DNA from 3 places in the Neobacillus pocheonensis genome. Region 3 is predicted to be linked to each of the others. Evidence: riboswitches for the same ligand, from Rfam matches in the RefSeq annotation. Region 3 holds a riboswitch; each other region holds the start of a gene.
What was found. A riboswitch is a leader RNA that binds a small molecule or an ion and turns the genes downstream of it on or off. The one in region 3 is predicted to bind lysine.
Positions count from the first base shown of each region.

Region 1: another riboswitch for lysine. It lies ahead of ABES02_RS15920 (amino acid permease); the one in region 3 lies ahead of dapA (4-hydroxy-tetrahydrodipicolinate synthase).
Region 2: another riboswitch for lysine. It lies ahead of ABES02_RS19605 (aspartate kinase); the one in region 3 lies ahead of dapA (4-hydroxy-tetrahydrodipicolinate synthase).

Region 1 covers NZ_JBCNAD010000028.1:2,769-13,573, forward strand. The annotation lists gene ABES02_RS15910 (SHOCT-like domain-containing protein) at 1-260, shown strand, start outside; gene ABES02_RS15915 (hypothetical protein) at 307-534, shown strand; gene ABES02_RS15920 (amino acid permease) at 586-2,061, opposite strand; lysine riboswitch at 2,163-2,352, opposite strand; gene ABES02_RS15925 (YitT family protein) at 2,650-3,465, shown strand; gene ABES02_RS15930 (nitroreductase family protein) at 3,589-4,224, shown strand; gene ABES02_RS15935 (PH domain-containing protein) at 4,262-4,876, opposite strand; gene ABES02_RS15940 (DMT family transporter) at 5,052-6,026, shown strand; gene ABES02_RS15945 (DUF421 domain-containing protein) at 6,063-6,923, opposite strand; gene ABES02_RS15950 (DUF1657 domain-containing protein) at 6,942-7,148, opposite strand; gene ABES02_RS15955 (DUF1657 domain-containing protein) at 7,228-7,431, opposite strand; gene ABES02_RS15960 (YmaF family protein) at 7,586-7,924, shown strand; gene ABES02_RS15965 (erythromycin esterase family protein) at 8,050-9,303, opposite strand; gene ABES02_RS15970 (efflux RND transporter periplasmic adaptor subunit) at 9,541-10,200, shown strand; gene ABES02_RS15975 (DHA2 family efflux MFS transporter permease subunit) at 10,209-10,805, shown strand, end outside.
Region 2 covers NZ_JBCNAD010000035.1:10,461-21,265, forward strand. The annotation lists gene sdhA (succinate dehydrogenase flavoprotein subunit) at 1-809, opposite strand, end outside; gene ABES02_RS19595 (succinate dehydrogenase cytochrome b558 subunit) at 873-1,481, opposite strand; gene ABES02_RS19600 (YslB family protein) at 1,927-2,379, shown strand; gene ABES02_RS19605 (aspartate kinase) at 2,423-3,640, opposite strand; lysine riboswitch at 3,940-4,118, opposite strand; gene uvrC (excinuclease ABC subunit UvrC) at 4,189-5,961, opposite strand; gene trxA (thioredoxin) at 6,097-6,411, opposite strand; gene ABES02_RS19620 (electron transfer flavoprotein subunit alpha/FixB family protein) at 6,662-7,639, opposite strand; gene ABES02_RS19625 (electron transfer flavoprotein subunit beta/FixA family protein) at 7,679-8,452, opposite strand; gene ABES02_RS19630 (enoyl-CoA hydratase) at 8,567-9,340, opposite strand; gene ABES02_RS19635 (TetR/AcrR family transcriptional regulator) at 9,363-9,947, opposite strand; gene ABES02_RS19640 (AMP-binding protein) at 10,119-10,805, opposite strand, start outside.
Region 3 covers NZ_JBCNAD010000008.1:40,594-51,398, reverse strand. The annotation lists gene ABES02_RS04735 (HAD family hydrolase) at 123-944, shown strand; gene hpt (hypoxanthine phosphoribosyltransferase) at 1,005-1,532, opposite strand; gene ABES02_RS04725 (Ger(x)C family spore germination protein) at 1,558-2,712, opposite strand; gene ABES02_RS04720 (spore germination protein) at 2,709-4,169, opposite strand; gene ABES02_RS04715 (GerAB/ArcD/ProY family transporter) at 4,135-5,220, opposite strand; lysine riboswitch at 5,398-5,578, shown strand; gene dapA (4-hydroxy-tetrahydrodipicolinate synthase) at 5,707-6,588, shown strand; gene ABES02_RS04705 (quinone oxidoreductase family protein) at 6,671-7,636, opposite strand; gene ABES02_RS04700 (SET domain-containing protein) at 7,805-8,197, shown strand; gene ABES02_RS04695 (sulfite exporter TauE/SafE family protein) at 8,345-9,112, shown strand; gene ABES02_RS04690 (MFS transporter) at 9,282-10,469, shown strand; gene ABES02_RS04685 (HAD family hydrolase) at 10,503-10,805, opposite strand, start outside.

The DNA of each region.
Region 1 (10,805 bases), on a different contig from region 3:
CTTCGTATTTGAATAAAACATTAAAAATCCGCGTTTCTTCAGAAGAAGGAGACAACGTGAATGTAAACTTGCCGATTAAGTTAATCAAGGCTGTTTTAAAAGTAGGCACGAGCATCGCCGAAAAAATTCCAGAGGCTGAAAAGTATGTTAAGCATGTTAATGTAGACATGTTAATCGAAGCCATCGAAAATGAAGTAGACGGACAAATTGTCGATATCACCTCGGCAAAAGGTGAAAAAGTTTACGTGGTCATTGAATAAACCCATGATCAAAGTCCGAGTGAAAATTAAAGAGAAAAAGATTTTCATGCCTGTCCCATATCCGGTTTTAAAGTTCGCTTTAAAAGTAATTACCTCTAAAAGATTAACCAGATACGTAAACAAAGCAATCGAGAAAGATGGAAAAAAGTTTACGATTCCCCAAATTGATAGAAGAGACGTAAAACCTTTGTTAAACGCCCTAACAGAGCAAAAGGGTTTAACATTAGTTGAAACAAAATTAAAAGATGGAACTGAAGTAATCGTTCAATTATGAGCGATATTCATAAATTAAAAGAGCACGCTTGAGTGGCGTGCTCTTTTAGCATTAATTATTTAAATCACATTTATCTAAAGGAATAACCTTCGTTTTCTTCGTGAATTTATAACCAAGCCATAGGATTAGGAATAAAGGTAATCCGATATAGGATACCATTACACCATTCCAATCAATATGATCGCCCGTAAATGCGGAATAGTTTTGTCCTAGGACAACGAATCCACAGACAGCAAAGGCAAAAATTGGTCCAAATGGGAAGAACTTTGATTTAAATGGTAATAAGTTTAAGTCTTTACCTTGAGCGACATAAGCTCTGCGGAAGCGATAATGACAAATCGCAATTCCGAGCCATGCGATAAAGCCTGACATACCAGAAGCATTTAACAACCAAACGTAAACTGTACCATCCCCAAAGAAAGATGCAAGAAACGCAAGTGTACCTACAAGCGTTGTAGCAATTAATGCATTGACAGGAACACCATTTTTATTTAATTTACCAAGAAATTTCGGTGCTTTGCCTTCGCGGGCTAAGTCCCATAGCATACGTGTTGAAGCGTACATACCTGAATTTCCAGCTGATAGGACTGCCGTTAAGATAACGGCATTCATGACCGAAGCAGCAAAAGCAATTCCTGCTTTTTGGAAAACTAAGGTAAATGGGCTGACAGTAACATCACCATTGGCTAAGTTGCCATTTGTATAAGGAATTAATAGACCGATAACAAGGATAGCTAATACATAAAATAAAAGAATACGCCAAAATACTTGTTTAACCGCACGCGGGATAGCTTTTTTTGGATCATCCGTTTCACCAGCAGCAACTCCAAGGAGCTCTGTACCTTGGAAAGAGAATCCAGCTGCCATAAAGATTCCAAGCATCGTCATAAAGCCGCCGTGGAAGGGTGCATCACCAATAGTGAAATTTTTGAAACCTACTGCTTCGTCACCCATAATGCCAAAAATCATTAATGTACCAGTGATGATAAAGATAACAACCGTTACGACTTTCACTAAGGAGAACCAATATTCTGCTTCCCCGAAGCCTTTTACTGAAAGATAATTTAATAAAAACATAATCACTAAAAAGATTCCGCTCCAAATGATGGAAGGAGTATGTGGAAACCAGAATTTCATAATCATTGTAACGGCAGCTAATTCAGCGGCAATCGTAATCGCCCAGTTATACCAGTAATTCCAGCCAAGGGCGAATCCAAGAGAAGGATCCACGAATTTAGTCGCATAGGTGCTAAAGCTTCCCGCTACTGGCATGTAGGCGCCCATTTCAGCTAAACTTTGCATCAAAAAGTAAACCATGACACCAATGACGAGATAGGAAAGAATTGCGCCGCCTGGTCCAGCAGAATGGATGGCCCCGCCGCTTGCAAGGAATAAACCAGTCCCAATCGTACCCCCGAGTGAAATCATTGTAAGGTGACGGGATTTTAAGCTTCGTTTCAATCCGTCTTTATTAGATGTTTGAACTTCAATGCTAACATCTTCCTTTAAAACACGTGCTGTTTGCATAATTATAACTCCTTTTTTTATGGTTTTAGGAAGGAGTTTGGAATAAAAAATGCCACCGAGATAGACTCGAGTGGCATTGTTAATACCCCGCATCATACCTTCCGAAAGATAGCTCAACACGAATGGCTGGTAGGGCCACACGTGACAGTTCTGTTCCTATTGGGAGACAGCCCCAGCATGCTTGTTCAGAGAAGTTAGCACACTTCGGCAGCTTTTCCTTTCAAACGGAGTCAGTAATGTCTCTGCATCTCGTCCGTTCTACTAATAAAAACCGCGACCTCTACCTCATCGGTTGATGAGGATTTAGTTATGAAATTAATATACTACTAAAGTATAAATATTATTATTTTATTGTCAATGAAAAAATATTTTTGAATTCATTTATTTAATGTTTTGATGTATAATTATACACGTAAAATGAAAAAACATGTAGAAGGCAAACGATAAAATAATTGAAAAAATCTATTGAGATAATGATTAATGAATTATCAGATAATTTATTATTATTATAAAAAACTATTATATTTACATACAGAAACATAATGGGTATTATTTTTAAATAAATGGTGAAGTTTAGGAGGACTCTGTGTGCGGATTTTTGGATTGATTATTGGATCCCTTATTGTTGTCATGGCCTTTAACCTTTTTTTAATTCCACATGAAGTGTTAAGCAGCGGGCTTAGCGGGATTTCAATGATTTTTGGTATGATAACCCCTATCAATACAGGGGTGGCTAACTTACTTTTGAATTTACCTTTATTAATTGTGGGTTATAAAATGCTCGGAAAAAAATTCATTATGAATTCGATTTTTTCAGTCTTAATCATTTCATTAGGATTATATGTAGTACCAGTATTTCCAATCGCTAATGATACGATTCTTTCCTCCATTTTTGGCGGTGCGTTAACTGGGTTAGGTGTAGGAATCGTGTTTCGTTGTTCAGGCTCAACGGGTGGTTTTGATATCATTGGGATGATTGTTTCGCGCAAAAAAGACTTTCCAATTGGTGTATTGCTCTCTGGGATGAACGCAGTTGTAATCGTCATTAGTGGATTTTTGTTTAATTGGGATGCTGCACTTAATACTTTAGTTTCCATATTTGTAACTGGTAAAGTGGTGGATGCTATTTACACAGATCATGCAAAATTGACGATTATGATTATTACGGGAAAAGGCGAAGAAATGAGAGAACATTTATTGACCAATTTGTACCGCGGGTTGACAATAATGGATGGTGTAGGCGGCTATTCCAATGATAAGCGAAATGTAATGGTTACTGTTATCTCGAGGTATGAACTGAATGAAGTGAAATCTCTTATTACAGAGGTTGATCCCACCGCATTTGTTAATATTACGGAAACAATTGAGGTGATGGGGCTGTTCCACAGACCAAGTCCTTCATAATAGAGGCTTGCACTTATACATAGGTGCAAGCCTTTTCTGTGGATTGAGGAAAGGATTTCATGGTATCGTTTAGTTCTGGTAAACAAACTATAAGTAAAACTCACATTCAAGGAGGAATCATCGATGGCAACTTCATTAATCACAAAAAGCTTGTCTGATTTAATTAGCGAACGTCGTTCGGTAAGAAAATATGACCCAACATATAAAATTTCTAAAGAAGAAATTAATGATATTCTAAAGGAAGCAATAAAAGCACCATCATCTAGCAATTTGCAGCCATGGCGATTTATTGTCATCCAAGACGAAGAAGTTAAAAAAGAACTTAGATCGATTGCAAATAACCAAGAGCAGGTGGAAACAGCTTCAGCCGTGATTGCGGTCATTGGGGATAAAGAAATGTATAAAAGTGTTGAAAAAGTTTATCGTAGTGCATATGAAGCTGGATATATGGATGAAGGAAGTATGAACCGATTAATCGAAAACACTAATAATACGTATCCCCATGCTCCGGAAGAAATTCTGAAAAATATCGCTTCCTTTGATGCTGGACTTGTTTCCATGCAGTTGATGTTAATTGCTAAGGATAGAGGCTATGATACAGTACCGATGGGCGGTTTTAACAAAGAACAATTTGCCCGGAAATTTGATCTTCCTGAACGATTTTTCCCTGTCGTTTTAATCCCTTTAGGGAAGGCTGCTGCACCGGCTCATAATACTACCAGATTACCTTTAGATGATGTTTTAATTGATTTTATCTGAAAAAATAACCCCAGAAATGGGGTTATTTTTGTGAGGCTTAGTTATTAATATATTTTTCAAAAACAAAACCATAATCCTTGACACAATATTGCCTTTTGCTATCCTCTAACCATTGGAATGCTGCCTGGTTGAGCGTTTTAAATTGTACTACTAAATTGCTATCAGGACTGGTCACCCTACCTAAGGTTGAAGAAGCTACTTCTAGACTTTGCTTAGCAAATTGAAGGGAAATGTCATTTTCATGCGTAATTTCAGAGATTTTAATCAATGCCTTATATAAATCCTTTACTTCTTCAATATGTTTTTTATGAACATCAATGGAAAATGGCTGTGAGCCGATTTTAAACTTGATTTCCACATCAAGATCAACAGTTCCGGCTGTTTCAAGCATTACGTCCGATATTTTGTTAGTTGCATAACTATAACGATGCAGCAGCCGTTTCTTGCTCGTTGCACTTGTGCCGTCTAAATGGATAAGGGCGTTGTTCGTAAAACAATATTCATCTGATTTTGATTTAATGAGGAAGTAAATCTTCTCGTTATCTTCATGCATGACATAATCATCCGCATCCACTTTATCATAATTTTCCGGTTTAATGACAGAGCCAACATCACTTATTCCTAATATATCTGCGGCAACTTTTCCAAACATGGTATCAACCTCGCTTCATTTTTTATCATGACCCTCGTTATTTACGGTCGAAAGGGAATAAAGTTTCAAATTTACCTAGTCATTTTCTTTTTAACAAATTATTCAGAAATCTGCTATACTAAGTAAAGTTGACTTACCAACTTAAAAAAGAGATTAATAAAAGGGGATAAACATAATGCGGCCCATTATTTTAGGCATACTTGCCGCTTTCTTTTTTGCATTTACCTTTATTTTAAACCGGGCGATGGACTTAGCCGGCGGGAGCTGGATATGGAGTGCATCTTTGCGTTATTTCTTTATGGTTCCATTTCTTTTTGCCATAGTGCTCTTGAGGAAAAATCTTCAGCCATTATTGGTGGAAATGAAAAGGCGGCCTAGTGCGTGGCTCTTATGGAGCTTTGTAGGATTTGGATTGTTCTATGCTCCAATTTGTTTCTCAGCAGCATTTGCACCCGGTTGGTTAATTGCATCAACATGGCAGATTACAATTATTTCCGGTTCACTTTTAGCACCCCTTTTTTATGAAAAGGTCATGACAAATAAAGGGCCAATGCAAATGAAAGGAAAAATTCCCTTCAAAGGATTAGCGATGTCCTTAATTATCTTATTGGGAATTATTTTAATGCAGATCGACCAGGCCAATCATCTTTCCATTTTGGAAATTACTTTAGGGATTGTACCGGTTGTCGTGGCTTCGTTTGCCTACCCGCTTGGAAACAGAAAAATGATGGATATTTGCGGAGGCCGTTTAGATGTTTTTCAACGCGTATTAGGGATGACTATAGCTAGCCTGCCACTTTGGATTGTTTTATCAGTATTTGGTTTTCTTTCAGAAGGGCCTCCTAGTGCTGGGCAAACGATTCAATCAGGACTGGTTGCCATTTCATCTGGAGTGATTGCTACTATCCTCTTTTTTCATGCCACTGATTTGGTAAGAGGGGATATGCAGAAATTAGCTGCGGTGGAGGCAACGCAATCAATGGAAGTGTTATTTGCTTTAATTGGGGAATTGTTGCTTTTGAATTCTATATTCCCTTCAACGGTATCCTGGATTGGAATGCTATTAGTGATGGCGGGGATGGTATTGCATAGCTATATGTCCCATAAAAGTAACACAACTTCTATCAATGAAAATTCTGTAAGCACATAAAAAATCCTTATCACCTCGATAAGGATTTTTTATGTATCATCCATTTAAAAATGGACTTAGTTTATCAATCGTTTCCTGCATAAGTGCGGCATTTTTTTTGTACATCGCTTTTGATTTTTCGCAATCGGTTTGAAGCGAAAATATTTCCAAGTCTGCTTGCGTTTTTTTCAAGGTTGCAAGTAGTAGTGGTCGTTGCTGGGGCTGTGGGACCTGAATTTTATCATCATAAAGATCAACCGTTAATTCACCATATGAATCTACCTGACCTAAGAAAACATTAGCAAGAGTAACGTTTAATTTTTCTAATTCAGTATAAAGCCATCCTCTGCCTTTTCCAGATAATCGTAATGGTTCATCCATAATATGACCATCCATAATCACGGTTTGCGGCTCTTTTTCATTCGGCATTTTCATTTGCAAATCTTTTGGAGTAAGTGGCAGGTTTTCCTTTTTTAAAAGGGCACTTAGGTTACCTCGTGGTTCCAGTACAGCAAACTCTACGTCCGCAAGCTTAAAAATATTCTTTTGACGAAGGAGAGCGGAAAGCTCGTCAATCGTGTATCTTTCCTTCTTTAAATTCTCTTCTAAAATTTTCCCATCTTTGATGACAACTGTTCCTTTTCCTTCAATCATGTCCCTAAACCCTTTACTGTATAAGGAAATAAAGTCAACTAGCCAGGTAACAAAGCCGAAGATAACAACGGCTAATATTCCATGATATATATTGGCTTCAAGTCCGGTCACTACCTCGCCGGCAATACTGCCAATGGTAATCCCGGCAACATATTCAAAAAAAGATAGCTCAGAAATTTGTTTCTTTCCGAGAATTTTAGTTGTAATAAATAAGAGCAAAATAAATATGAGAGAACGAACGATAATGAATATCCATCCCGGCACTATTTTTCACCCCAATGCTTATGAGCCTTTATATTGCGGTTCTTGGCGCTCTAGTTCTAGAACACGATATTGAAGGTCTTTTTTTATACCGCCGATTGTCAAGGTTGTTTCATGAAAAACAGCTTGAGCTTCCTTATCTAAAGAGTTTAATGCCAGCGATGATAACTGTGCTTCGATCCCCTTTAAAGTTATAAGGCATTGCTTAACATTTGAAGCAACGGTCACAATGGAAACTCCCTTTCTGTAGTAAATTTAGAATTGGAAAAAATGAAAAAGGGGTTGGCAATAACGCCAACCTATATTGTTATTGATTATATTGTGGTTCTTCTGTCAATATTTCTTGAAGGCGTGGTTCAAGGCTATCGAGAACTTGTTGTGTTTGCTGGGCTGCTTGCTGATAAAGTTGTTTTGCATTTTGGTTATCTGTTGCCAATGCAAAAGTTTCGAAACTTGCCTGAGCACTTTTTAATCCTGCTAATGCTTGTTTAACCTGAGTTCCAACAGTCATACAAATAATCCTTCTTTCGTGATATGAATTGAAATTACAGAAATAGTATGTGGATTATCCTTTTGCTTATGTACAATTTTTTATATTGACCTACTGAAATTTTTTCCATACCTCGAGCATATAGATGAAACATCTTTATCGTGAGGTGATTAGTATGAATAGAGTAGGAAAAGATGATTTTGCACCAGGATTTGTTCCGCATCATAATCATGGTTCAGTCGACTACACAGGCGTTAGTTCTGGACATGTACATCAATGTCTGGATGTGACCTCACCGCCAATACCAACGCAGGATGGCGGACATATTCATTTTACTGAGGGATATGTTTTGTTTGAGGATGGTCATACCCATCATTACCGGGCCTACTCAGGACCGGCAATTCCTGTAGGAAACGGAATGCATGTTCATTATTATGACTTCCATACAACCGAAGATAATGGCCATAGTCATCACGTTAAAGGCGTTGACCAACCTTCACCGGGTACAAAATAGAAGCAAGGTCTTCCTCTGATTCAGATGGAAGACCTTTTCATTATAATAAATCTTTGTTAAAGAACATTGTTGATTTTTGAAACTCGTTGATTGGAGCGGAAATCAACAGACCAGTAAAAATGAGCCTATAATAAAATATGCTTCAAAACAAGCGGGTGCAACGCCGTTGTTTGATCGATAAAAATAAACCCATCATATCTCAATCCCATATTTGAAGGGACATAATTTCCAAAATGCTCATATTCAGGACGGTAAACCACACCAATTGCTCGGTGACCAATTGTCGTGGAAAATTCATTTTGGTTTGTTGGATTAAAAATAAGGTATTTATTAAATGCCCCCGAATGATGCATCAGATATTCCCAGCTGCCATATTGGCCAGACGGAACTTCGGTAATCTCAAAGTCTTTTCCCCATTCTGTTGCAGATATTACTGTCCCGCTATTAGTGCCAAATCCAATGATGAATATATCTTCTGGCTTGTTTTGTTCTCTAAGCAATTGACCTACATTTACCATTCCATCTTCCTTCATATCGGTTGCTCGGGCGTCGCCAACATGAGTATTATGCTCCCATATAATTACTTTTGCTTTTTCGCCATAAAACTTCATTATCGAATTTAATGCTTCTACCATATGCTGATCACGTACATTCCACGATCCTGCATCACTGTTTACCATCGTTCGGTAGTATTCTTCAGCATGGGCAGCAACCAGTGCATTTACTTCGAGATTTAAACTTTTTTCATCTTGATTGTCTAATATCCATTTGTTTTTTCGAATTGATTCTAAAAGATGAATAGATTCTTTCATGCAATCCTCCGATAAATACCCAGCAGATACAGCATAAGATTCATGATTTCGGTTGAATGGTTCAAAGCAGGAGAATGCTTTCTTCGCTACATGGAGGCTAGGGGAATTCGTTTTTTCTAAGTACTGGATAATTTCGTCCATACTTTCCCAAAGGCTATAAACATCTAATCCATAAAAACCGACCTTTTGATTTTGGGAGTGCTTCAAGTTATAATCTTTTAACCATTCCATAAGTGCGATTATTTCCTCATTAGCCCACATCCATGTTGGCCAGCGATTAAATGATTCAAGTACCTCTCTGATATCCCTTTTAGATGATTGAATCCCCTTAATATAACGGTTGACACTTTGACAGGCTGGCCAATCACCCTCAACAGCAACAAAAGAAAATCCTTTTTCCTGAATTAAAATCTTGGTTATCTCGGCACGAAGTGTATAGAATTCAGAAGTGCCATGTGATGATTCACCTAGAAGCACATATTTTGCGTCTCCAATTGCATCTATTAAGGGATTTAAATCTGAAATCGAATGGAAAGGTTTTGCATACTTTTTGATTGATTCATACATGGCAAGAAAGCATCCTTTCATCATTAAACTAATAGTCTCGGTAAAAAATAAGTTCCCCTTAATTTTTCTCAATTAGTACATAAAAAAAATCCTCTGAAGGTACCATTTTCTTGAATATGATTTTGCTACTTTATCAGATAGTTGGCTAAAAAATGAAAATGTGGCGCCTCCATACTAAAACCATATCGGTATACACAAACTATAATTTATAAATCCAAAAGGATAGGAGTGTGGTTTATGAAAACAGGTCGATTAATTTTATTAAATATCATCGTCTTAATTATTTTAGTTGGCGGGGGATTTGCTGCGTATTCCTATTACAACAACACAGTAAATTATCTATCTACGGAAAATGCGCAAATCGCGGGTCAGCTGGTAACCATTTCTGCTCCGGCTAGCGGGAAATTAAGTGATTGGGATGCTAAGGTGGGTGACCGGTTTGCCAAAGATGAGCAAATTGGAACTATCCTTTCTTCAGGTACGAGTGCAGGTGCTGTGCCAACTGAAATAAAAATAACTTTACCCACAGCAGGTACAGTGGTCCAAGCCAGTGCTGTAAAGGATTCTTTTGTAGCAGCAGGGATGCCACTAGCGCAAATGTTTGATCTTGAAAGCCTATGGGTAACAGCAAATATAGAAGAGACACATATTGACGAAGTGGCAGTTGGTCAGCAAGTTGATATTTATGTAGATGCCTTTCCAAACACAACAATAAAGGGGAAAGTAGAAAATATTGGTTTAGCTACTTCGGGTACATTTTCCTTACTGCCCAGTACGAATGCAACTGGCAATTACACCAAGGTAACCCAAGTCATTCCTGTGAAAATTTCAATTGATGACTATAAAGGACTGCAATTAGTTCCTGGGATGAATGTGACCGTGAGAGTCCATAAGTAGGTGATAGAATGTTAATATACATCACGGTTTATTTCATTTTTAGTTTACTCTTACTAGTATTATTGAATTATTTATTCTTGAAAAAAAAGAAGAAACTTCTCAAGAGAGAAAAACCGGTAACTCTAAGCGAAACTGAAGATTTACATCTGCAAGTAGAAGATTTAATAAAGGAATCGGCAATATCAGAGCCAGCACTTGAATATGTGGAAGCAAACGTAAAACCAAAGAAAAAAACATTAGGTAGGTCAAGAGTAAAGGATGCCCATGAAGATTCAGGAAAAGGTAAGATTCTAGCCGCTTTAATGCTTGGGGCGTTTGTAGCCATTTTAAATCAAACATTATTGAATGTAGCAATCCCACATATCATGACGGATCTAAATGTTTCGGCCACCACCGTGCAATGGCTTTCTACTGGCTATATGCTTGTAAATGGAATATTTATTCCTGTTACAGCTTATTTAATTGAAAAGTTTGGGACAAGGAAATTATTTATTACTTCCGTTTTTTTATTTACAATTGGGTCGATTATTTGTTCCTTTTCAACGAATTTCAGTATGCTCATGCTCGGCAGGATTGTTCAAGCTTCTGGTGCCGGTATCATCATG
Region 2 (10,805 bases), on a different contig from region 3:
TACCATGGCTTACCATCTTTGTAAGTCCAAATACGTCCGCCTTCTCCACGAGCAGATTCACTCATAAGGCGAAGCTTGTCGTCCCCAGGAATGGCTGTAGGATGGATTTGAATCATTTCACCGTTCGCATAATAAGCACCTTGCTGATAAACAATTGACGCAGCAGAGCCAGTGTTAATAACCGAGTTTGTTGATTTTCCAAAAATAATTCCAGGGCCTCCAGATGCCATAATGACAGCATCAGCAGCGAATGAGCGAATTTCCATTGTTTTTAGGTCTTGTGCAACAATACCGCGGCAAGTGCCTTCGTCATCGATAACAGTTCCTAAGAACTCCCAGCCTTCGTACTTTGTTACTAATCCGTCCACTTCATGGCGGCGGACCTGCTCATCCAATGCATAAAGTAATTGCTGACCAGTTGTAGCACCAGCAAAAGCTGTACGGTGGTGCTGTGTACCACCAAAACGACGGAAGTCTAAAAGCCCTTCAGGAGTCCGGTTAAACATAACACCCATCCGGTCAAATAAATTAATGATTCCAGGTGCCGCATCGCACATTGCTTTAACTGGCGGCTGGTTCGCTAAGAAATCTCCGCCATAAATGGTATCGTCAAAGTGAATCCATGGGGAGTCACCTTCACCTTTTGTATTTACTGCTCCATTAATACCGCCTTGGGCACAAACAGAGTGAGAGCGTTTAACGGGAACTAGAGAAAACAATTCTACTGGAGTTCCTGATTCTGCAACCTTAATTGTTGCCATCAAGCCAGCTAATCCGCCGCCGACAATGACCACTTTACCCTTACTCATCTGACTCACTCCCTTAATCCAAAATCCAAAAATTTTTATCCGAACAATTTTAAATGTGAATTATTAAACAAACGCTAATAAAGTAGAAATTCCAATGTAAGATAGTGCTAAGAAAATCACGATTGTCACGTATGTAGTAATGACTTGTGAACGTGGGGATACAGTGATACCCCAGCTAACCAAGAATGACCATAATCCATTCGCAAAGTGGAAAATAGCTGAGATAATCCCCACAATGTAAAAGCCAAACATAAATGGTGAAGATAGAATATCTTGCATCATTTGAAAATTAACTTCATGTCCAAACGCTGAAGCTACACGTGTCTCCCAGATATGCCAAGCGATAAAGATCAGCGTGATGACACCAGTAATACGTTGGAGCAAAAACATCCAGTTTCTGAAGAATCCAAATCTGCTAGTGTTATTTTTCGCTGTAAAAGCAATATAAAGCCCATATATTGCATGAAATAACAATGGTAAATAAATAATAACAGTCTCAAGGACGTAGCGGAAAGGAAGATTCCCCATAAAGTTTGCAGCTTTGTTGAAGGATTCAACTCCCACTGTTGCATAATGATTGACTACCAGGTGCTGCATAAGGAATATCCCAATAGGAATAACCCCAAGCAATGAATGCAATCTCCGATTGAAAAACTCTCGATTACTCGCCATACATTTACCCCCTTTTAATTTGTAAAAATGATGTTAAGCCCTTTTCTTTTTTTCCTTTAAAGAATATGTAACCTAGCACCATTGTGACAATAATGTGACATGTCCATTTTACTCCCATCATCCTAGAGCGTCAAGAAACCGGATACATAAATCTTTGGTTAAAATATAAAATTTTTAAAATATATTGATATTATAATAGAATGTAAGCGCATTCATTTATAGCTTGGTTTTATTTGATAAATAACCTAGATTCTCACATAAAAATTACCAACATCTTACGGTTGGAAATTATTATTTTTAGGAAATGATAATTATGATGGTAAATAAGTTATGATATTGCAAAATAACAAAAAATCCCTTCAAAATGTTAGCACTATTTTATAAAAACGCTACTGAATTGTAACACAGTTTGTATATAATAGAATGGTAGAAAGAGGGGAAACAAGTGAAAGATAGTATCGTCGTTGAGCGTCAGATCCAGACTGATGAACCTAGAAACATATCCATTTTCGGTTATGAACTAGTCAGAGAAATCCTTTTACCTGAGATTTTAGGAAAAGATACTCCCGAAATTTTATATTGGGCCGGAAAAAGGCTTGCACGAAAATTTCCATTATCCGATTATGATCAACTAGTTGAATTTTTTATCAATGCCTCTTGGGGCCAACTTAACATCAAACATGAAAGTAAAAATCAAATTGAGTTTGAACTTGCTAGTCCACTACTAGTATCACGTGTCAAATCAAAAGCAGAAAACTTTTTTCAGTTAGAAGCTGGATTCCTTGCCCAGCAAATCGAGTTGCAAAAAGAAGCTATCGCCGAAACATTTGAACACCCAGCAAAAAAATCCAACATTATCCACTTCACGGTTAAATGGGACAAAAAAGATCAAATATAAAATAGAGTCAGGTACTGTCATTGAAAGTGCCTGACTCTCTTTTTTAGTTTTTCCCTAGTTCAAAAGCATCGTGCAGTACTTCTACTGCTTTTAGCATATTTTTCTCTTCTACCACTGCTGATACTTTGATCTCAGAGGTGCTGACCATTTTAATAGCGATGTTGTTCTCAGCAAGAACGGCAAACATTTTCGCCGCCACACCTGGATTGGAAATCATGCCCGAACCAACAATCGATACTTTTGCTAATTTATTTTCTGCATCAAGTTGCTCATAGCCAAGAACGGACTTATTGTTCTCTAAAACCTTTAATGTTTCAACCCAATCATTGGTATGGAGCGAGAATGACAGATTGGCTGTACCAGCCTCTGTTGTACTTTGAATAATGATATCTACGTTGATGTGATTCTGAGCAAGTGTGGTAAAAATAGTAGATAAACTCGTTAATGAATTCTTAAGACCTAACACGGTTACTTTCGTAATCTCATCTTCGAATGCGACCCCGCGGACAACTAAATTTTGTTCCATTGTTGCTTCCCCCTCAATGACTGTACCTTCAATTTTTTCCATACTTGAGCGAACTTCTAAGCGTACATTGTAGTTCTTTGCAAACTCCACTGCTCTTGGATGCAGCACTCCTGCCCCTAAATTAGCAAGTTCGAGCATTTCATCATAGGAAACGGATAATAATTTACGAGCCTTTTTCACATATCTAGGATCTGTTGTGAATACCCCGGTTACATCGGTATAAATATCACACTTATCGGCTTTTAAAGCGGCAGCTAACGCCACAGCTGTTGTGTCAGATCCACCTCGGCCCAGAGTAGTGATCTCGCCATCCTCAGTAATCCCTTGGAAACCGGCAACAATTACGACTTTCCCCTCATTTAGCCGCGTTTCGATTGATTGTGTATTGATTTTTGAAATCCTTGCATTTCCATGTACAGGCTCGGTAACAATTCCTGCCTGCCATCCTGTATAGGAAACAGCCTCAAGACCTTTTTGATTTAAAGCTATGCTCAATAACGCAATAGTCACCTGCTCCCCAGTCGTAAGCAGCATATCCATTTCCCGCTTATTTGGCTGATCGGAAATTTCCTTTGCTAAGTTAACAAGCTGATCTGTCGATTTGCCCATTGCAGAAACGACGACAACTACCTTATTTCCTCTTTTGGTTTCTTCTCTCACACATTCTGCTACATTTAAAATTCTATCCACACTTCCGACAGAAGTACCTCCGAATTTTTGTACAATAAGCCCCATGTTCGTTTTCCCCTACTTTCAAGTGATTGCTATAGTTTTCCCTATAATTGGTTGTGTTAAAGGTGAATGTTGATTTTGAAACCTTGTTGATTGGAGCGGAAGGCGCAAGACTCCTGCGGGAGTACGGAACAGGGGAGACCCCGCAGGCGCTTCAACGCCGAGGAGGCTCCCCGAACTGCCCGCGAACCGCTCGCGCCTGGGCGGAAATCAACAAGCAAGTTCGACACAGCCAAAAAAATAAAAAAGCAATGAGAGGGTATCTCATTGCTTAATAAACACAAAAAAAACTTGCGCCTACAAGATAAGATAGCTCTCCAAGACCATTCGTCTTGACAATCCAGTATTTATTCAATACAGGACCAGCAAAGAAAGAAATGAGACTTTCTCCACTTCGGCGAACATCCCCTTTCAAGGTTCATCATGGAAGCTCATCCTTCTCAGAACCTTTACTCTTGAAGCTCGCACCTCTACCTTCACTTTAGTACGTAAAAGTGATAGTAAATTAAATTTTCACTTATTATAGCATGATAGTTTTCAGCTGACAATCCTTATGACTGAAGTTTTTTGAGTAATTCTTCAGCAACATCCTTAGGAATTCCAATCGCCCTAAACTCTTCGATGCCAGCTTCTTTCATTTTTTTCACGGAGCCAAACTGCTTTAACAATAATTTTTTTCGCTTCTCGCCAATTCCTGGTATATCATCGAGTAAGGATTGGAAGGCACTTTTTCCACGGATCTGCCGATGGAAGGTAATCGCAAAGCGGTGAACCTCATCTTGAATTCTTTGCAGCAAATAAAACTCCTGGCTGTTTCGCTCTAATGGGACAATTTCTAATGGGTTGCCATACAGTAATTGAGAGGTTCGATGTTTTTCATCCTTTACAAGACCTGAAAGAGGAATATCCAAGCCTAATTCATTTTCTAATACATCACGTACGGCTTCTACATGCCCCTTTCCGCCATCAATTATAATTAAATCGGGCAGTGGCAGTTCTTCTTTAAGTGCCCGTGAATATCTTCTTCGGGTAACTTCCCTCATTGACTCATAATCATCGGGCCCTATGACTGATTTAATCTTATATTTCCGGTATTCTCGTTTGTTTGCTTTCCCATCTGTAAAAACAACCATCGCCGAAACCGGGTCGGTTCCTTGAATATTGGAATTATCGAAAGCCTCGATGCGGTGCGGTGTATAAATTCCGAGGAGTTCCCCCAGGTTCTCCACTGCCTTAATTGTTCGTTCTTCATCTTTTTCAATCAGAGAGAACTTTTCATTCAAGGCAATTTTGGCATTTTTAATGGCCATTTTTACAAGATCCTTTTTTTGCCCTCGCTGCGGCTGTAACACTTTTACCTCAAGAAGCTGCTCCGCCATATTTAAGTCCACTTCGTCTTGAATGAGAATTTCCTTCGGTTTAAAGTGGTTTGTTTTTTGATAAAACTGACCCAAAAATGTGAGGATTTCTTCCTCTGGTTCATTGTAAATTGGGAACATGGATACGTCACGTTCAATTAGCTTTCCCTGTCGTACAAAGAAGACCTGTACGCACATCCAGCCTTTATCGACCGCATAGCCAAACACGTCTCGATCCGTAAAGTCTGTCATTGTAATTTTCTGTTTTTCCATAATCGTCTCAATATGGACGATTTTATCTCTAAAATCCTTTGCCCTCTCAAAATCTAACTCTTCTGCCGCCACCGTCATTTTTTCGGTTAATTCTTTTTTTATTTCCTTATAACCCCCGTTTAAAAAGCGGGTAATTTCATCGGTCATTTCTTTATATTGTTGTTCAGTTACTTCATTGACACATGGTGCAAGGCACTGCCCTAAATGATAATAGAGGCATACCCGGTCAGGAAGTGTCGCACATTTGCGAAGCGGATAAATTCGATCCAGCAGCTTTTTTGTTTCATTTGCTGCAAAAACGTTTGGATAGGGACCGAAATATTTACCTTTATCTTTTTTTACTTTTCGAGTGATGATTAATTTCGGGTGTCTTTCTGCCGTCAGTTTAATAAATGGATAGGTCTTGTCATCCCGCAGCATGACATTATATTTCGGATCATATTTTTTTATTAAATTTAATTCTAGTATTAAGGCTTCAATATTTGAGGAAGTGACGATGTATTCAAAGTCTTCAATCTCTTGGACAAGCCTTAGCGTTTTCCCGTCGTGCGACCCTGTAAAATAGGACCGGACACGGTTCTTTAGTATTTTAGCTTTCCCGACATAGATGATTGTTCCCTGACGGTCTTTCATTAAGTAGCAGCCAGGCTGGTCAGGCAGCAGTGTCAGTTTTTGCTTAATCATTTCATTCATTCCGGCCACTCCACTCCGTTCGTTTTCTTTATCTATCTTTAAAATTTTAAAACAATCGCACCATAAAGGAAAGTGGAGACTCCTGTAAAAAAATAAAAACCCTAGCCAGGATATTCTGGCTAGGGTCGTAAATTCTTAAACGTGCTTTTGTAACACGCCTGCTAGAGCATCTTTTGGTTGGAAGCCGACCACTTTATCGACAACTTCACCATCTTTGAAAACAAGTAATGTTGGAATGCTCATAACGCCGAAATTAGCAGCTGTTTGAGGATTCTCATCGACATCAAGCTTCGTAATTTTTACTTTATCGCCCATATCTAGGTCAAGTTCCTCTAATACAGGAGCGATCATTTTACAAGGTCCGCACCATGGTGCCCAAAAATCTACAAGAACAAGGCCTGAGCCTGTTTCAGTCGTGAAGTTTTGATCTGTTACATGTGAAATAGCCATTTTTATATTGACCTCCTAATTAATAATGAAATACTACGGAAAGTATAACATCGTTTGTTTGCTCATGCTAATAATCTGTTTCGCAAATAAAAGCGAGCGGAACATTCCGCTCGCCCGCTTTTTTATTGGCAAGCTCCAGCGCCTAGGGGCTCTTTGGTCTAAGCCAATCGGCAAGAAGGTTAAAAAGCAACCTTCACACCGGATCGTCTTATGCTTGTCGCCCCTGGACAAGGCGCTTCCGCTCTTCTTATTATGAGTGAACTTTAAGCTTTTTAAACTCTTCAGTTAATAATGGCACAACTTCGAACAAGTCGCCAACGATTCCGTAATCTGCTACTTTAAAGATGTTTGCTTCAGGATCTTTGTTGATTGCCACGATTACTTTTGAGTTAGACATACCTGCTAAGTGCTGGATAGCACCAGAAATTCCGCAAGCGATGTACAGGTCAGGAGTTACAACCTTACCAGTTTGACCAATTTGTAAGGAGTAATCGCAATATTCGGCATCACATGCACCGCGGGAAGCTCCAACTGCTCCGCCTAAGACTTGAGCTAATTCTTTCAGTGGTGCAAAGCCTTCTTCACTCTTTACACCGCGTCCACCTGAAATAACTACTTTGGCTTCACTTAGGTCAACACCTTCGCTTGCTTTACGAACTACTTCTTTAATAATCGCACGAAGGTCTTTGATTTCTACAGATAGAGAGGATACCTCACCGCTTCTGCTTTCATCCTTTGCTAATGGAGCAATGTTATTTGGACGAACCGTAGCAAAAATTAAACCGTCGGTTACAATTTTCTTTTCAAAGGCTTTACCGGAGTAAATCGGTCTTGTAAAAACAACATTGCCGCCAGCCACTTCAACAGCTGTAGCATCCGAGATTAAACCGGATTGAAGTTTACCAGCGATTCTTGGTGAAAGGTCTTTTCCAAGCGCAGTATGACCAAATACCAAGCCTTCTGGTTTTTCTTGGTCAAGCACTGCTAAAAGTGCTTGAGCATAACCATCAGATGTATATTGCTTTAATTTTTCGTCTTCCACAACCACAACGCGGTCAGCACCGTATTGAACTAATTCAGCACCTAAAGCGCTTACAGCATCGCCAACTAAAACACCAACAACTTCTCCGCCCTCTGCGACTGTTTTCGCTGCAGCTACCGCTTCGAAAGATACGTTACGTAATGAACCGTCACGAACTTCTCCTAATACCAATACTTTTCTAGACATTCCATTTCCCTCCTGCAAACAATTTTTATGAAATTTCGATTAAATTACTTTTGCTTCTGTATGAAGTAGGTGAACAAGTTCTTTAACCTGATCATTCAAATCGCCGGATAAAACCTTTCCTGCTTCTTTTTTCGCAGGCAGGTAGATTTCGATTGTTTTTGTTTTTGCTTCTACATCGTCTTCTTCAAGATCAAGGTCATCCAATTCCAATTCATCAAGCGGCTTCTTTTTCGCTTTCATAATTCCTGGTAAGGAAGGATAACGCGGTTCGTTAAGACCTTGTTGTGCTGTAACTAATAGAGGAAGGCTTGTTTCGATAATTTCTGAATCACCTTCAACATCACGGGTAACGGTTACATTTGTGCCGTCGATTTCAAGCTTGGTAATGGTAGTAACGTAAGGAATGTTTAACAGTTCAGCAACACGCGGGCCAACTTGACCAGAACCGCCGTCAATTGCCACATTGCCGCCTAAAATTAAATCAGCATTTTTATCTTTTAAGTATTCAGCAAGGATTTTAGCTGTTGTAAATTGATCGCCGTTTTCAACATCGTCTTCAGTATTAATTAGGACAGCTTTATCAGCACCCATCGCAAGAGCTGTGCGCAACTGCTTTTCTGCTTCTTCAGTGCCAACAGAGATAACCGTTACTTCTCCGCCATTCGCATCGCGAACTTGGATTGCTTCTTCAATCGCATATTCATCGTAAGGATTGATGATAAATTCAGCGCCATCCTCATTGATTTTTCCACCGGAGATCGCAATTTTTTCTTCAGTATCAAAGGTTCTTTTCATTAATACATAAATGTTCATGGTTACCCTCCTAATAAAATTTCGAGCATTCGCTCAGTTTGAAAGATTAAGAAAATTTTTTCGAAAAAAATTTTTTAGAAAACCTTCTTGAGCAGAATGACCACTCAAAGAAGTTTATTCACCTTTAAATTGAGGCTCACGTTTTTCAATGAAGGCTTTAATTCCTTCTTGAGCATCCTTGGATACAAAAACTTCACCAAAAAGTTCAGCTTCTCGTTTGGTACCTTCGTAGAATTCTTCCGTTTTGGCATAATTTAAAAGTTCGATTGCTGCTTTAATAGAACCAGGGCTTTTCTTGGCGATTTTTTTAGCCAGCTTATAGGCATTTTCTAAAACTTCATTTTCAGGAAAAGCACGAGTTGCCAAGCCAAATTGAACCGCTTCCAAACCTGTAATTGGCTCCGAGGTAAACAGCATTTCTGCCGCTCTGTCAACACCTACATATTTCGGTAAACGCTGCGTGCCTGCAAATCCAGGTATTAAACCAAGTTGAAGTTCTGGGAGACCAAGTTTTGCTGTTTCACTTACATAGCGGATATGACAAGCCATTGCAAGCTCTAAACCGCCACCAAGGGCTGCACCGTGAATCGCAGCAATAATTGGTTTTGGAAACTTTTCCATCCGATCAAACAAATCTTGCCCGAACTGGCCAAGGTTTGTAAAGCCTTCAGATGTAGAAACTGTTGTAAATTCTTTAATATCAGCACCTGCTGAGAAAAAACGTCCCTCCCCATGAATCACAATGACTTTAATTTCACGGTTCGGTTCAATTTCATCCAGTACGGCCGACAATTCCCTTAATAATCCTGATGATAGGGCATTTGCCGGAGGACGTTCAATGGTAATTGTTGCTAATCCATCCTCATAAGACCATTTTAAATACTCCATTTTTTCCCCTCCTTAACCTTAACTACCGGCTTCCGCAGCCATTAATTAATAGACGATGGACTGGGGCCGCCAATGCCTTCAAATCATATCTTACCTCATTCATCACCCAGGATGTAACAGTTTCATCAATCGTACCGAAAATCATCTGCCGGGCGAGACGCACATCGAGGTCGCTTGAAAACTCACCTGTTTCTTTCCCTTCAATAAGGATCTTATCAATTAAATGCAAATATCCTTTTAGAACATCATTTATTCGTAAACGAAGCTCTTTATTGGATTGACGTAATTCCAATTGGGTTACGATTGCCATGTGATAGTCATCCGATAAGAGTTGGAAATGAGTTTCAACCATCATTAATAACTTCTCTGCCGCTGTCTGTTTTCCTGCTATTTTTTCTTCAATTTTTTCAACGAAATAACCCATTTTTTCTTCAAAGAGAGAGATAAGGATATCTTCCTTGTTCTTAAAATAAAGATAAATAGTACCATCAGCCACTCCTGCCTGTTTCGCAATTTTTGAAACCTGAGCCTGGTGGTAACCATTTTCAGCAATGGCAATAACAGCGGCATCAATAATTTGCATATACTTTGGCTTACTTTTTTTCATAGCTATCCCTCCTTTGAAGAAAACTGATATACTTTAATAAAGTCAATAGAAAAATATGAATGAATCATCATTCATATTTCCATAATAGATTTTATATTTTGTTCTGTCAAGGAATCTATAGTAATTTTTAGACAAGCCTTTTTTTACAAAAAAAATAATGAAAGATTGCTGCTAGGCGTGTTTTTGGCCTTCTTCTATTTTTTGTTTTTCTTCTTCGACAAGCATTCTTCTTAGAATTTTTCCAACTGCTGATTTCGGCAATTCTTTCCTAAATTCGTACAGCCTTGGCGCTTTATAGGCCGCTAAAAATTTTCTTGCGAATTGGTTCATTTCTTCAGGTGTAGCTGTTGAGCCTTCTTTTAAAACAATATAAGCCTTAACGGTTTCTCCGCGATACTGATCAGGGATTCCTGCTGCGACAGCTTCGAGTACATCGGGATGTTCATACAACACCTCTTCGATCTCACGAGGATAAATATTAAAGCCGCCTGCAATAATCATATCCTTTTTACGATCCACTATATAAAAATAGCCTTGTTCGTCCATATAACCGAGGTCACCTGTATAGAGCCAGCCATCCTTCAAGACTTCGGCTGTTTCTTCAGGACGATTCCAGTATCCCTTCATGATTTGCGGCCCTTTGATGACGATTTCACCAATTTCCTTTACTGGCACCGGTTCGCCGGTATCAGTGGAAAGAATTTTTGCATCTGTATCAGGATAAGGGACACCTATACTTCCTTTTATTCTCTCTACATCCCACAAGAAGTTGGAGTGGGTAACTGGGGATGCTTCCGATAAACCATATCCTTCAACCAGCTTTCCTCCAGTAATCTTCTCGAAATTTTCCTGTACTTC
Region 3 (10,805 bases):
AAAAGAGTTTGAAAAACAACAATATCGTTTAACAGAGCCATAAACAAAAATTGACAATCTACTTAGCTTGTTTATCTGGTATAGTAGTCTTTAAGAATGAATGGAAAGGAATTTATATGACAATGAAATGTTTATCAATTGATTTAGATGGTACTTTGTTAAATTCTGAACATGAAATTTCCGATGCTAATGTGAAGGCTTTAAACGAGTTACATGAACTTGGCCATAGTATTATTTTGAACACAGGTCGGGCATATGCTGATGTAATCAAATTAAAAGCTGTGCAAAATTTGGAGGTTCCTATTTTTTGTATCAATGGCTCAAATTTATATTCCAGCAATAGGGAATTGTTATTTGAGGCCACTATATCACAGGAAGATTATCAGGAAATCTTTTCGATATTAAAGGGGTTAGGAGTGGGAATTCTCATTTATACTAATTATGGCGGCTTTCCATCTACACTTCCACCGTTACATGGTAAAACGAAAGCAGAATTGGATACACTTTTTCAAGAATTTAATTATGATGAAATCTTGGAGAAAGACAATCTTAAAATCTATAAACTTATCGCTTTAACCCACTATGATCAACTTGAAAAAGTAGAAATTGTAAAAGAAGTATTAGCAGGTAAATTCGATATTTCCATGGCATCCTCATTTCCGAATAATGTAGAAATTACCTCTAGTGAAGCTCATAAAGGGAAGGCATTATTGCGTTACCAAAAAATGATGAATCTTTCCTTTGAGGAAATCATCGCGTTTGGTGACGGTGGCAATGACCTCGCTCAATTTGAAGTGGCCGATATTTCTGTTGCAATGGGGAACGCCCCCTTTCATATTCAACAACAAGCGGATCTTATCACAAAGACCAATGACGAAGATGGTTTTGCCTATGCTGTTCGTCACCTACTGCCATTGTTAAAACCAATCGAGGAAGTTCGGTAAATTAAAAATAGATAAAGCCTTCACTTTTATCCGAAGTGGAGGCTTTTCCTTACAGTGGTGCTAACATTCTTCCACTGTTGCAATATAAGGTAAATTCCGATACATCTGAGCATAATCAATTCCATAGCCAACAATGAATTCATCGGGAATGACAAAACCGACATAATCAACTGGCAGATCTACTTTTCTTCGCTCAGGCTTATCTAACAGTGTGCAGATTTTAATTTGCTTTGGTTTATGTGTTTTCAAATGCTCGCTGAGGAAGTTAAGCGTTAATCCGCTATCAATAATATCCTCCACTACGACTACATTCTGATTCGTTATATTCGCATCCAGATCCTTTAAAAGCCTCACCTTTCCTGAGGTTTCCGTTTCGTCACCATAGCTGGAAACTGAGATAAAATCGACTTTAATATCCTCTTTCATTTCGCGGATCAGATCGGCGGCAAAGACAAATGAACCTTTCAAAACTATGATTAAGATAATGGGTTCATGATTAAAATCCTTTTCAATCTCCTCTGCGATTTCTTTCACTCTTTGCTTAATTTTTAGTTCTGAAATCATCGTGTCTTTAATTTTATACGCCACAATTTCTGCACTTCCTTCCTATATTCTAAAAGTCGCTTTTTTGAAAATATTTATAGGCATTATAATGAAATATTTGCACATCCACCTTAACGTTAGTTAAAGAGTCCTTATTTAAATAAAAGTTATTCGTTTTTTGCAGATTTCTATAATATTTCGGGTGTTTCCTGTACCATTTATCACCGATGTTTAATAAATCTGTCTCATTTTCAACTCCATTATTATAAAGGGACGTCACCTTCTTTTCAATTTCCTTGTTGACCAATTTTTTTAATCTCATTAAAGGTATATCTTCCACTTTTTCGAGCAAATCTGCCTGTACGGAAATTTCGATTGAAAACTTTGGAACTGCAGAACCTTTCTTGTATTTTACTTTCATTTTTGGAGACGCCAGCTTTAAGGCTGAAACTAGCTTTCCCTCATCTTGCACTTTTTGAGTAAATGAAACGTTCTTTTCTAATAACCAATTCATAAATACAGCATCTTTAAATTTGAACTCTTTTATAAACTTTTGCTGCTGAAAAATCATGTATCCATCAAAATATAAAATCGGATACTTTTTGCCAGCCGTCCAACTCCCTTTATCGATTTTCACAATTGGTATTTTTGCTGCGCCCATTGGCTCATAAAAGTCTCTTAAAAATTGCATTAACGTCATAGGCTTTATTGCATCCTGGTACAACTCGTTGCCACTTTTTTTATAAAGGATCGTGTATACAGCAGGATATTCAAATAATGCCTTCGTTTTAAAAACATTTTTAATATTTTCCTTTGTTGTGACCACTCTTAAGGTGTGGCGAAGCGAACGATTTCTTCCTACTTCCTCGATAACTTTATCAATATGATCAGCAATCATATTTTCGCTTAATACAAGAGTGACGGTGTGTCCAAAAAACAATGGAGGTTCCGACTTTTTATAGAGTTGGCTTACTGCTAAATTAAGCGTTTCTCCCTTTGCCGAAGCGACAAAAATCGGAATCGGTTCAGTCGGTCGTCCTCCTTCTGTCTTTGCCACACTAGCAAAATTCAATGCTTGAAGATAGGCGGTATACTCCTCTTTTTCTACATCATAATCCATGCCAAGACCCACAATATAGGTTAAATCCTGAATATTTTTCATCCCTGAACAGCCATTAAGCACTAGACAGCAAGAGAAAATAGAAACAATCCACAACTTTCTCATGATGGATTCCCACCTCGTGTAGGATCATCTGCACTTGTTGTTGTTGTTCTCGTTTTATAAAACTGACGAGGTGCCATTATGAATGACTTAATCATTTCTTTTAGTTTAATGGGTGCAAGAGAACCTAGGTATGGTTCTCCAAATGAAGTAAGAGTGGAAAAGTAAAAAATCGTTAAAATCAAACCAATAATAACTCCAAATAACCCCAAAAATGTACTTAACAAAATAATGAAGAACCTTAAAATGGTAATAGCTGTGCTTAAAAATTGATTCACTAAAGTAAAAGATGATATGTAGGTAATGGCAGCGACTACCAGCATCGTTGGAGACGTTAAGCCGGCTCGAATCGCCGCATCCCCAACGATTAATCCTCCTAACACGGCAACCGTTTGCCCAATCGCTCTTGGCAGCCGAAGCCCTGCTTCATTGAACAGTTCAAACAAAAACAGAACAATGAACATTTCTAAAGGTGATGATAAAGGCAGCCCAAAACGAGAGACTGAAATGGTCGCAACAAGTAAATACGGAATCTGTTCCACGTTAAAGGCTGTAAAGGCGATCCATAATCCCGGTAAAAAAGCGGAAGTGATCAATCCTAACATCCTTAATATTCTTTCGATTGTCACAAAAGCATAATTGAGGTAATTATCCTCTGGTGATTTGGTCTGCAATAATAAATTCACTGGTGCATAGGAGACAGTTGGATTTCCATCAACCATGAGAGCAAAACGGCCCTGATTCAAGGCTTGAACAATAAAATCTGGCCTTCCAGAGTAGTCTGTACTCGGGAAAATAGAAAATGGTCTGTCACGGATTGACGATTCAAGTTCATAAATACTGGTTAAGATATCCAGGTTCACTTTTTCTAATCGTTTATGGATTTCATCCAAAATTCTCTGATCAATTAAATCTTCCATATACATCAAAATAACTTTTGTTCTGCTTCTTTTTCCTATTGTATATTTCTCTATACATAATGAGGGAGTATGGAGCCTTCTTCGGATTAAGGAGATATTAGTCCAAATATCCTCGACAAAACCATCCTTTGGACCTCTAATGGAGGTTTCAAGCGCTGATTCCTCTGGTGTACGTTTAGCTAAATAACATGCATTAATACTTAATAACGAACTTCTAAATAAAAATAAGACGTTTCCGTCAAAAAGTAAATTGGATAAATCCTCTAAAGAATGGTCAGAAACTTCAAGAGCTTGAAAGAACGATTTGAGCTTATCAATGGCAAAGTCTCCGCTATGAACTCCAAGTTTGGGTAAAATATATTGATCTAAATAATGTCTATCGATTAAGCTTTCAAAATAAATGATTTCAAAAGATTCCGTTTCTGTATGATGCTCTTTACATAATAGGTCTTGACTTCTGTTAAATTGTAATTTTAAATTTTCCGCTTTTTCTTTAAGTTCTCCCCTACGAAGATGATTCGAGCTCCTTATTTTTTCCATGTTGTTCATCCCTTTTCTTTAGTACTGCCAGAATCAATGCTGATAACAGGATTTGAATCAGGAAAAATATCATGCAAACCGGCAAAAAATAATCATAAATAGCCCCATAGAAATAATAAGTCTCTACTTTAATCGACATCAGTCCGAATAATAAGAGATACAAAATGCCAACAAGGATTGGGTTCAGTTTGTAATGCTTTTTTTTACTTGTAATAAATGTCCCTAATAGATACATAAACAAACCAATTCGAATTAGCCCTCCGCTAAGCCATTGATATAGGGCAAAGAAATCTAAATGTGAGATATACCTGCCTATGCTTAATACCCGCCACTGCTCATAAGCAGGATAACGAAAGTTGACTGCTTCCCTTGGGCCAAACTCCATGATGGATGCAGACAACGGTCCAAAGATTAAACCCGTTAAGATCGTCAATAAAATAAACAATTGCCTAAATTTAACCGGTTCCTGTGAAAAGGGCTGCAGCAAAACAACGATGTAAATCTCAAGAAGTCCAGAAAAAACGTAAATCAACCCTTTTAGAAGAGGAGAAAATCCGTTTGCTAATAAGGGAAATAAAAAACTCGGATCCTTTAAACTTGTGTTGGTTATCGCAATAAAGAATCCAAATAAGATTACAAGCGGCAGCAATAAACCGCTTGAAATCGCCATTGCTTTGACGCCAGCCAGCGTGATGAAAAAACAAACAACAATCAGGATAATATTAATCATAAAAACAGGAGTATCAGCTAGAAAGTAGGCTTTCAGCCAAATCATTAAATCCCGAAACGTTACATATGAACTGGCCAGCAGAAACACCATCACTGGAATTGAAAATATGATCGAGACAGTACGGCCAAGACGGTTCCTAATCATGGTAAAAAAACCTTCATCTGGGCTATTTTTTATAATAAAAAAAATAGGCCACAAAAATAGAAGTGCTATCGGATATGCAATAATGACACATAACCAACTATCTCTTCCTGCCGCAGTTAGTAAATTGGGTATAAGAAGAACATGATTAAGTAATCCCGTCGATAGAATCAAGAGCAAGAATAATTGTCTGGGGATTAGGATTTTTACTAAACTTTTCAATTAGATCACCGAATTTTTTCATTTTATTGATATGTTTTGTTGTTTTATTAAAAAATATCCAAATTCCCTTGAAACAAAGGGTCGTTTCTGTTATATTACAATCAATTAAATATTTTCTTACTTCAAACCTTTTGAAGTGAGGATAGAGGCGCAAAGACCATTACTACACAATTAGAGGATGATGAGGTCCTGTGAAGATTGTGAAAAGGGGAATTTGCCGAAGCTTCCAAGATGCTCATTTGTCTTGAAGCTGGTTCTGCTATTGAAGAAATACAGAACTGTCATATAGGAAACTATATGGAGGGCTATCTCACGCATAGGAACTTGTTTTATGTATGTTTCTACTGCAGTAACGGGATTGCCTCGTTGCTGCTTTTTTGCGTAGATTTTTGAACGGCCTAAACTCCCTCTAATTTTAAAAAAATTATCTAAAGGGTGAGAATAATGAATTTTGGCCAAGTTTTAACCGCTATGGTGACACCATTTGATCAAAATGGTGATGTAGATTATAACGAGACGAAGAATTTAGTTAATTATTTGATTGCCAATGGTACGGATGGATTAGTCGTGGCTGGAACAACTGGAGAGTCTCCTACTCTAACAACAGAGGAAAAGATAGAGTTATTTAAATTTGTGGTTGATGTTGTAGGCGGCAGAATTCCTGTAATCGCAGGTACCGGCTCCAATAACACCAGAGCTTCAATCAGTTTGACTAAACTTGCAGTAGAAGCTGGTGTAGATGGCATCATGCTTGTTGCTCCATATTATAACAAACCTTCTCAAGAGGGAATGTATCACCACTTTAAAGCTATTGCCGAATCCACATCCTTACCCGTCATGCTATATAACATCCCTGGACGAAGTGTCGTGAACATGTCTGTCGAAACAATCGTTCGTCTTTCAGCGATTGATAATATTGTCGCCATTAAAGAAGCGAGCGGCAATTTAGATGCGATGGCAGAAATAATCAACCAAACACCGAGTGATTTTACGTTATATAGTGGAGATGATGGTTTAACGATACCTGTTTTAGCTATCGGCGGCGCTGGAGTTGTTTCTGTGGCCTCTCATATTATTGGTAACGAAATGCAAGACATGGTCAATAACTTTAAAAATGGCCGTGTCCAAGAAGCGGCAGCGGCTCATCGTCAGCTACTCCCAATCATGAAAGCATTATTTGCGGCTCCAAACCCAACGCCTGTAAAAGCGGCCCTAAATTTGAGTGGGGTTAAGGTTGGTGGGGTCCGGTTACCGCTTGTTGCTCTAAATGATAAAGAGCTAACGGCACTACAACAAGTATTACCAGGCAGCAAAATAGAGGCATAATGAATACAGATTCAAAAGGGCAGCCAATTCGGATGATTGGCTGCCCCTTTTTTGTTTTTCATATCGTTTTTTGTCGGCAATCTTATGGAATTAATAAAATTTTCCCGGTACTCTTTCGGCTCTCCAAATAACGATGCGCATCCTGCCCATCACTTAATGCAAAAACCTTTGGTTCCGCTACCGTAACTTTTCCTTCTTCCATCCAGCGAAACAATTCGTTTGAACGAGCAGCTCTTTCTTCATGGGATGTTAAGACATTCCATAAATCTCCGCCAGTCAGCGTTTTTGACGTATCCATCAGCATTCTTGGGTCTACTGGGGCCGGATCGCCGCCAGCCATTCCGTAAAATACAACAGTACCACCAATACGAGTTGCCGCAAAGCTATCTTGAAGTGTGGAACCGACGGATTCATAAACAACATCGACGCCCCTACGATTCGTAGCTTCCAGCACTCTCGTTTTCCAGTCCTCATCATAAAGAAAAACAAAGTCCGCTCCAGCATCTTTGGCTGCGGCGGCTTTTTCGGGTGAAGAAGTTAAGCCGATCACCCTTCCACCGAGCAGTTTAACTATTTGTATAAGAAGCTGCCCTACACCGCCTGCAGCAGCATGTACTAAAACAATGTCATTCTTTTTAATAGAATAGCTGTCCCGCGTTAGATAATGTGCGGTTAACCCCTGTAATAATACGGATGCCGCTTCATTATACGAAATGGTTTCAGGGACTGGAATAGTCTTATCTAAAGGAACGGCTACTAACTCTGCATTCGCGTAAGCTACATCGGCAAAGGCAATTCGCTCACCTACTTCAATCCCCTTCACATTTTCCCCTGTCTTTTCAACTATACCTGCTCCTTCATACCCTAGAATATACGGAGGTTCTCCAGCAAGATGATAGTTACCTTTTCTTCGATAAATATCAGCAAAATTTAAGCCGATCGCTTTCATTCTAACAAGTATTTCATCAGGTCTGATTGTTGGTGCTGAAATTTCTCGATACTCTAATACTTCTGGCCCGCCAAATTTATTGAATACTAGTGCTTTCAATTGTATGACCTCAACTTTAATAATTTTTTTCGATACGTTTTATATTAAATAGTAGTGAATAAAGAAATGCAAATAAACGGTTTTAATTCAAATTTTACAAAAAAGGTTGCATTCTTCATAAAAAAGCGTCAAGATTAAGGTACTTTAAAGAAATAGCAGGTGATTAAAATTATCGAAATTAAGACATCTCCTTTAAGCGATGGAGAATTCAATAGAGGAGTATTTGCAACCATAGATATCCCAAAAGGGACGCTTATTCATGAAGCTCCAGTCATTCCCTATCCCAATAGAGAACATGTTCACATTGAAAAAACACTGCTAGCAGATTATGCGTTTGAGTATGGGAAAAACCATACTGCTTTTTTGTTAGGATACGGTATGCTGTTTAACCATTCCTATACGCCGAATGCGACCTATGATATTAATTTTCAGAATCATACCTTTGATTTCTATGCATACAAAGACATTAAAGCAGGAGAAGAGATTCTTATTAATTATAATGGTGATGTGGATGACCAAGAGCCTCTATGGTTCGATAAGGAAAAAGAAGAAAATAATTAAAGTTAGTCGTTTAACTCTACTCATTTGTGAGTAGAGTTTTTTTATTTTTGAAAAATAAAAAATTCAGAAAAGTATTTACAAATGATTCATAAAACTCTATAATTCACATATATTTACTCGGATATTAAGATAGAAGGAGATAAGACCATGACATTAAGTATTGCATTGATGGGATTACTGGTAGGATTTTTAGTCGGTTTAACAGGTGTCGGAGGTGCAGCTCTTATTACTCCTGTTTTGATCATGGTTGGAATTCAGCCTTCTATTGCTGTTGGTACAGACTTGGTTTATAATTCCATAACAAAAATGTTTGGTGTTGCGCAGCATTGGAGACAAAAAACGATTAATTTCAAATTAATGATGTATCTTTCAATAGGCAGCATTCCAAGTGCCGTGGTAGCCATTTTTATTCTAAGATTTTTTGAATCCTCATTTCATAATCAAGAACATATTATTAAATACGCTCTTGGATACGTCCTTATTTTAGTAGCGACGGCTATCCTGATTAAGACCTTTTTTGATAAAAAAATAAGACCGAACCGCTGGCAGCTAAAATCACTCGAAGAAAAACGCGGATTAACAATCTTAATCGGTGCTGTATTCGGATTCATCGTTGGGTTTACTTCAATTGGGTCTGGTTCTTTATTTGCACTTGCTATGTTATTTCTCTATCGTTTGAAAGGAACTGAATTAGTTGGGACCGATATAGCCCATGCCTTTTTATTAGTTACCGTCGCTGGGTTGCTCCATGCAAATGCCGGTAGTGTCAACTATACCCTCGTTGGGAATTTGTTGATTGGGTCGATACCGGGAGTCCTCGTGGGTAGTTCTTTATCTTCAAAAGTACCGACTAAACCACTTCGTACTCTCATCTCTACCGTCATTCTTATTAGTGCGATCAAACTGATTTCATAAAATTATCCAAGCACAAAACCATTAGTCTAATTAAACTAATGGTTTTTTTGTTGTACTTTTCTTAATCGTCTAAAAATAGTTACTTATAATTTTTAAACCATTTTAATTTGAACGGTTCCCCAAGTGATATATACTTACATGTAACACCTTTTGTTAGGATGTGTACTTGATGAAATCTCAGAACACTAAGATTTTAGTTGGGTTGTCAATTGCTGCCTTTTTAGGACCGTTTACACAAACGATTTATACCCCTAGTCTTGCGGAGGTAGGACATTTTTATGAAGTAAACCAATTCATGGTAAATTTGACGATTTCGCTTTATACCTTTGTACTAGCTGCTAACCAGTTTCTAGTTGGCCCCTTAGCGGATACGCGCGGAAGAAAGGCCACCTTGTTACCGGGCATTCTTATTTTTTTGGCTGGTTCACTGATTTGCTTCCTTGCTCAAAATTACTATTTATTCCTGCTTGGAAGAGCATTGCAGGCGTTTGGGATTACTTCCGGATCTGTGGTAGCAGCCGCTGTCATAGGGGACATTTATGCCCCACAGGAACGGGGAAAAGCCATGAGTGTGTATCAGACCATGGTATTTCTTGGGCCCGTTCTAGGTCCTGTTGTCGGAAGCTTGATAGCTGCTTATGCAGAATGGCACTCAGCATTTGCTCTTCTTGTAGTAGGAGCCCTTTTTGCCTACATATATAATCGTTATACCTTGAAGGAGACCTTGCCAAAAGATGCTGCTCCGAAGAAAATTACCTTTCAAACTTTTACAGGTATTTTGAAAAATCGGGCTGCTTTTTCCATTTTGCTACTCGGATTCACACAATTTTATGGCTATTATATCTTTCTTGTCTTTATCCCTGGTTTGCTTGATGAATTATTTTCTGTCCCTTTAGTATGGAAAGGATTATTTTTCCTTCCGCTTACGGCTGGCATCGTGATTGGAACCATACTAGGAGGACGGATTCAAGCCTATCTAAAACACACTACAATCCTCGTGTATACTGCGTATGGTACTGGGTTAGTGGTTTCCATCTTCTGGGCATTTCTATACTTGAATCTATTAACGATCCCTGCGTTGATTGTGTTTTTACTAGAGTTTGGTGTGCTATTAGGAATCAGTCTCCCTTCTCAAATAACCTCATTGGTTAATTTATTTGCACACGAAAAAGGAACGGCTATGGGTGTTTACAACTTTATCCGCTTTACTGGCGCTGCAATTGGGCCACTTCTTGGCTCATCGCTTTATAAAATCGGCGGGGACAATGCCCTATATATCACATTGTTTATATTCCTACTTGGTGGAGCTATTGTGATTCACCTAAATAGCCGGGCTCGCTTGGTAAAACTCGGATAAATTTAAAAGCGCGGAAATAATTCCGCGCTTTCTTCAAAACTGTTCTAAAATCATATAAAGCTCTTCCAGGTGCTCTATTTCATAGGTAGGAATCACTTCATTTCGCTCTTTATTGTGACGGTTTATCCAAACTGATTTGATTCCAGCTCGATTTGCGCCTAGAATATCAGTCATCAAATTATCCCCGACCATGATAGCTTCTTCCTTTTGTAAGGACATCCTTTCCAAAGCATGTTCAAAAATAGTTGGATCTGGCTTTCCTCTGCCAAAATCCCCTGAGATCACAATATGATCAAAATAGGGAACGAGTTCAGGGGTAATCGCTAATTTAGTGTT